Regions from separate parts of the Shewanella sp. SNU WT4 genome, predicted to be linked through region 3. Evidence: predicted binding sites of a transcription regulator. Region 3 holds the regulator's gene; each other region holds the start of a gene.
The links. Region 3 encodes MetJ, which represses methionine synthesis genes. Its sites were predicted from a motif close to TAGACGTCTAGACGTCTA; they were not measured.
Positions count from the first base shown of each region.

Region 1: a site for MetJ is predicted at 736-753, ahead of metH (methionine synthase). Genes of this name have one in related genera too.
Region 2: a site for MetJ is predicted at 1,243-1,260, ahead of metK (methionine adenosyltransferase). Genes of this name have one in related genera too.

Region 1 covers NZ_CP041151.1:3,711,569-3,713,849, forward strand. Annotated here, with positions in the region: gene FJQ87_RS16835 (histidine phosphatase family protein) at 1-508, opposite strand, end outside; gene metH (methionine synthase) at 938-2,281, shown strand, end outside.
Region 2 covers NZ_CP041151.1:3,576,504-3,578,784, reverse strand. Annotated here, with positions in the region: gene metK (methionine adenosyltransferase) at 50-1,201, opposite strand; gene tkt (transketolase) at 1,469-2,281, shown strand, end outside.
Region 3 covers NZ_CP041151.1:3,951,972-3,954,252, reverse strand. Annotated here, with positions in the region: gene traF (conjugal transfer protein TraF) at 1-597, shown strand, start outside; gene metJ (met regulon transcriptional regulator MetJ) at 662-976, opposite strand; gene metB (cystathionine gamma-synthase) at 1,181-2,281, shown strand, end outside.

The DNA.
Region 1 (2,281 bases), 240 kb from region 3:
TGGTCAACACTTGCTGCCATAGACTATCAAGCCGCGCGGCAAAGGCTGCCATGGTTTCAGCATTAGGCGGCGTAAAGGCCCAAGGGTCGGCATAAAAATCTTCAACGGCGCTTGGCGTGTGCTGATAAATATCGCTAATTAACTGCCCGTCCCAATCGCCATAATTAAACTCACGTAATTGCTCAGTCACTTCAACCTTGGGCCCTGCGCCATTCGGCCAATGCTGCTGATAAAACGTCATTAGCCCTTGGCGGCAGCGCCCAAGATCTGAGCACACAATCAAATCAGGTGCGCCCAAGCGCTCATAGCTATGAGTCAGGGCTTGCTGCAATTGTTGCAGGCCAAGCGCGCTCGGCGCGACATCGCTATGACCACGAAAAATTGCGCCGCCATGACACTGCCCGTGTCGAAACAGCATAATGCGCACGTTGGTAAACTCAGTGCTATCCCCATCTGATTTTGTAGCATCAATGGTGGTGTTTGTAGCACTAGTAGTCGCTCTTGGCATTAGCCCCTCGCAGTTGCATAAAACAATCAATTAAAAACAGTGGTAGCCAAGTGCTATTGGCTAACAGCATTAGCGCCATCTCAGTGAGCTAATCTGACTAACTGATTTCGGTTAACTCATTCCGGAAAACTCACTTAAGCCAACTTAAGCTAGCCAGTCTCCACCAATTAAGCTGAGCTTGGCACTGTAATGCCCCTACTTGCATTAGCCATCAAAAAACATGATTATAGACGTCTATACGTTTAAACATCCAAAAAATTTTAGACCAGAGACACAAAACTAGGTCGGTAAGATTACCGATTAAGGCAATAACCACAACAAGATAACAACAAAAACTGGCATCTAAAGCGCGGCTCCCCCATAGTGGATTGGCCGATAACTATAAGATAAATAACAGTTAGCACGATAATAACTAGCAGGAAGATGATCATGGAACGCGAATCTCAAGCTCAACAAGGTAATTCTGTACGCGCGGCATTAACCCAAGCACTGACCGAGCGCATTTTGGTGCTCGATGGCGCCATGGGCACTATGATCCAAGGCCATCAATTACAAGAAGCCGATTACCGCGGTGAGCGCTTTAAGGATTGGCATACCGATGTTAAAGGTAACAACGACCTCTTGGTGTTATCTCAACCACAGATCATCAAACAAATTCATCGAGATTACCTGCTTGCTGGCGCCGATATTATTGAAACTAATACCTTTAACGCCACTACTATCGCTATGGCTGATTATGACATGCAGTCACTGTCGGCCGAGATTAACTTTGCAGGCGCGCGCTTAGCCCGTGAGGCCTGTGATGAAGTCACACTCGCAACCGGAGTTCGCCGCTATGTGGCGGGTGTGTTAGGCCCCACTAACCGTACTTGCTCCATCAGCCCTGATGTTAATGACCCTGGCTTTCGCAACGTCAGCTTTGATGAGTTAGTGACCGCTTACACTGAATCTACCAAAGCCCTCATCGAAGGCGGCAGCGATATTATCTTAGTTGAAACCATCTTTGATACCTTAAATGCGAAAGCCGCCTTATTTGCCATTGAAACTGTCTTTGATGAACTCTTTGGGGTGCATTCACCAAATCGCCCACCGGTAATGATATCTGGCACTATTACCGATGCCTCAGGTCGCACCTTAACCGGCCAAACCACAGAAGCCTTTTATAATTCGCTGCGCCATATCAAACCGCTATCTATTGGCCTTAACTGCGCCCTAGGTCCAAAAGAACTGCGCCCTTATGTGGAAGAGTTAGCGCGCATTAGCGAATGCTTTGTTTCGGCGCACCCGAATGCCGGCTTACCTAACGAATTTGGCGGCTATGATGAAACGCCCCACGACATGGCACGGGTAATTAAAGAATGGGCGGCCGAAGGCTTACTGAATATTATTGGCGGCTGCTGCGGCAGTACCCCAGAGCATATCCGCGTTATTCGTGACGCCGTGCTTAAACACCCGCCAAGACTGATACCAGATATTCCGGTTGCATGCCACCTAGCAGGTTTGGAACCACTGACTATCGATGCCCAAACCTTGTTTGTAAACGTCGGGGAGCGCACGAACGTCACAGGTTCAGCTAAGTTTTTACGCCTGATTAAAGAAGGAAAATTTGAAGAAGCGCTCGATGTTGCCCGCGAGCAAGTAGAAAGCGGCGCGCAAATTATTGATATCAACATGGATGAAGGCATGCTCGATGGTGCTGAAATCATGCATAAGTTTTTAAACTTAATTGCCTCTGAGCCAGATATTAGCCGCGTGCCGATTATGATCGACTCC
Region 2 (2,281 bases), 380 kb from region 3:
TAGGCACAAAAAAAGCGAACCTAGGTTCGCTTTTTGACTAACAACAAACTTATAAACCGGCGTCAGTGCGCAGATCATCAGCCTTGTCAGTACGCTCCCATGGGAACTCTTCACGACCAAAGTGGCCGTAAGCGGCAGTCGCTTGATAGATAGGACGAGCCAAATCTAACATTTCAGTTAAGCCGTATGGGCGCAGGTCGAAGTGCTGACGTACCAGTTGGATCAGCTTGTCTTCAGACAGCTTGCCAGTACCGAAAGTTTCCACGCTGATAGAGGTCGGCTCAGCCACACCAATCGCGTAAGACACTTGAATTTCACAGCGATCGGCTAAGCCTGCTGCCACGATATTCTTAGCAACATAACGAGCTGCATAAGCCGCGCTACGGTCTACTTTTGATGGATCTTTACCAGAGAAAGCACCACCACCGTGACGAGCCATACCGCCGTAGGTATCTACGATGATTTTACGGCCAGTCAAACCACAATCACCCATAGGGCCACCAATCACAAAGCGACCAGTTGGGTTAATGAAGTACTTAGTATTGGCATTTAACCACTGCTCAGGCAGTACTGGCTTGATGATAGTTTCCATCACGCCTTCGATTAAATCTTTCTGGCTAACGCTGTCGCAATGTTGAGTCGACAACACGATGGCATCAATGCCTACAATCTTGTTGTCATCATAAGCGAAAGTTACTTGGCTCTTAGCATCTGGACGCAACCAAGGTAACAGACCACTCTTACGCACTTCAGACTGGCGCTTAACCAGTGCGTGAGCGTAAGTGATAGGTGCTGGCATCAGCACGTCAGTTTCATTGTTGGCGTAACCAAACATCAAGCCTTGGTCACCAGCGCCTTGCTCTTTAGGATCGGCTCTATCAACACCTTGGTTAATATCAGGTGATTGCTTACCGATAGCATTCAGAATTGCACATGAATCGGCATCAAAGCCCATGTCTGAGTTGGTATAACCAATTTCACGAACTGTTTTACGAGTCAGTTCTTCAATATCAACCCACGCAGAAGTGGTTACTTCACCACCGACCAGAACCATGCCAGTTTTGACATAAGTTTCACAGGCAACCCGTGCCTTAGGATCTTGCTCTAGGATTGCATCTAATACCGCATCAGAGATCTGATCGGCGATTTTATCGGGATGACCTTCTGATACTGACTCAGAAGTAAACAGGTGATTTGCCATATTCACAAAATCTCGTTAAATAAGTTAATTATGTAGAAGCATCTACATCTAGACGGCTATTCTAGATGAAATTTGCCCTATGATCACCCTCAGTGAGCAAAAATTCATGTACTTTGTGAGCTAGTTGAGTTTTTTCACCCTAAAAATAGCCCCAAACTGATGCGTGAAAATGCGACATTTTCATTTGCTTCAACCTCGTATGTAAGGGAAAATGTGGCTCCATCATTGGTTGTTGCACGCAAGTCTCAATAATAAGCAGGAGAGAGCATGTCTTCCCGTAAAGTACTCGCCAACGCTATCCGTGCGTTAAGTATGGACGCAGTTCAAAAAGCAAACTCAGGGCATCCTGGTGCACCTATGGGCATGGCAGATATCGCCGAAGTTTTATGGCGCGACCATTTAAACCATAACCCACACAATCCTACCTGGGCTGATCGCGATCGTTTTGTATTGTCAAACGGTCATGGTTCTATGCTGCATTACTCGCTGCTTCACCTCAGTGGTTATGACTTAACCATCGAAGATTTAAAACAATTCCGCCAATTGCATTCACGTACTCCAGGTCATCCTGAATATGGTTATGCGCCAGGGATTGAAACAACTACTGGTCCATTAGGTCAAGGTATCACTAACGCTGTAGGTATGGCGCTGGCTGAGCGTGCATTAGCTGCCCAGTTCAACCGTGATGGCCACGAGATTGTAGATCACCATACTTATACTTTCTTGGGTGACGGTTGTTTAATGGAAGGTATTTCTCACGAAGCCTGTTCATTAGCTGGCACCTTAGGCTTAGGCAAGTTAGTCGCGTTTTGGGATGACAACGGTATTTCTATCGACGGTCATGTTGAAGGCTGGTTTAGTGATGATACCCCTAAGCGCTTTGAAGCATACGGCTGGCATGTAGTCGCTGGTGTTGACGGTCACGATAGCGCTGCTATCAATGCTGCCATCGTTGCCGCTAAAGCTGACCCACGCCCAAGCTTAATTTGCTGCAAAACCATTATTGGTTACGGCTCACCAAATAAGTCAGGTTCTCATGACTGCCACGGCGCACCATTAGGTGCTGCTGAAATTGCAGCG
Region 3 (2,281 bases):
CTCAGTTATCCCTTATCTATCGTTAACATGCCTGTGACTGTGGGGGTTAGCCCCAAAATTCAGCGTTTAGATAGTTTTAACTATGTGGCGAGCGCTAATAATTTTGAAAATGATGATATTAGCGATGATAAATACCGCAGTAATGCCACTCATTTTAATCTGGATGTGGGCATGACCATAATGCCGCTGCACAATCTGACTTTTGGTTTGAGCGCACGGGATCTTATTAGCCACAGCTTAGACAGTTTAGCTATTGATGGTCAGAGTTTTAGTTTTAATGTTGAGCCTAAATATACCTTAGGTGTGGCTTGGGATTGGCAGCGATTGATGCTGAGCTCAGACATTGATTTAAATAAAGATAAGCCATTTGAGGCTATGCCTGCGAGCCAATATTGGCGCATGGGCGGCGAGCTGAAAGCGACTGACTGGTTATCCTTGCGCTTAGGTTATCGCTATGACATAGAAACTAGCCATGATGATATTTACACCATAGGTTCAGGGGTCAGCATAGGTGATGTTTTTTCGATAGATTTAGCCGGTATGATTGGCTCTGGCGATAGTCTGGGCGCTGCGCTGCAAACCCGTTACCAGTTTTAATTGATTAACTGTTTGAAACATTAACAAGGGGCCTAGGCCCCTTGTTATTGCCATGAGACCTGGATTACTCCATGTCTTCCCATGCGATTCCCATCTCATCCATAATACGCTTGGCATCAGCCGGAATGCTGTCAGGCTTGTCTTTTGACAGGTCTTCATCATCCGGTAATGGCTGGCCAGTGTAGGCATGCAGAAATGCTTCACACAGTAACTCACTGTTAGTTGCGTGGCGCAGGTTGCTAACTTGTCTGCGAGTACGCTCATCAGTCAAGACTTTCAGCACCTTTAAAGGAATAGACACAGTGATCTTTTTCACTTGTTCATTCTTTTTGCCATGTTCAGCATAAGGGCTGATGTAGTCGCCATTCCATTCGGTCATTGATTCACCTGTGATATCAAGAATTCGGGGCAGATTTTAACCCCTTACAATCTCTAGTCAAATTATTGCGGTGTTTTCGGGATCAATGCAAATAGATTTCTTGATGTTTGGATGTCTATCCCGCTAAACGGCTATTGACCTTGATTATTTAATAAGCTAGCTTAGACGTCTAGACATCTATTATGGCATTAAACGGAGTTGATTATGGCCAACAGATATACAGCAACTGCAGCCGTGCGCCAAGGCATTGAAAGTGATACTCAGCATGGGGCGGTAGTGCCACCATTATACCTGTCGACCAATTACAGCTTTAGTGATCATTTAAGTCCACGTGCCTTTGATTACAGCCGCTCTGGTAATCCTACCCGCTGTTTGTTGGCCGAAGCACTCACTGAACTTGAGCATGGCGCCGGCGCAGTAGTGACTGCCACAGGCATGGCTGCCATTACTTTAGTCACAAGTTTACTGACTCCTGAGCAGCTGCTGATTATTCCCCATGATTGTTATGGCGGCAGTTATCGCTTGTTTACTCATTTGGCTGCCAAAGGGCATTTTCAACTTAAAGTCATAGATCAAACCGATGCCGCAGCAATTGATGCCGCCTTAACATTACAGCCTGCTATGTTTTGGCTTGAAACCCCATCCAATCCTTTGCTGCGCATTGTCGATATTGCTGCTATTGCCCACAAGCTTAAAGAGACCGACAGCTTATTAGTGGTAGATAACACTTTTCTGTCGCCAGTCTTGCAGCAACCCTTGTTACTTGGCGCTGACATAGTTGTGCATTCCACCACTAAATACATTAATGGTCATAGCGATGTCGTCGGCGGCGCCGTGATTGCAAAAGATGCCGCCATCGCTGATAAGCTTAACTGGTGGTCCAATACATTAGGCTTAACCGGCGGCGCGTTTGATAGCTATTTAACCTTAAGAGGGCTGCGTACCTTAAGTGTGCGTATGCGCCAACATCAAGAAAACTGCCAAGCTGTGGTGGCCTTATTGCAGCAAAGTACGGCGGTGAGCCAGATTCATTTTCCAGGGCTTAGCTCTCATCCCGGCCACAGCATTGCCGTGCGCCAGCAACAAGGCTTTGGCGCTATGGTGAGTTTTGAGCTTAAGGGCGGCCAAGCGCAATTGACCCGTTTTCTCAGTGAGCTTAAGTTTTTCTCGCTGGCCGAAAGTTTAGGTGGGGTGGAAAGTTTAGTGGCCATTCCTGCCACTATGACCCACAGAGCTATGGATCCAGAGGCGCGGCGTTTAGCGGGTATTAGTGATAATTTGATCCGTTTATCAATAGGCATTGAA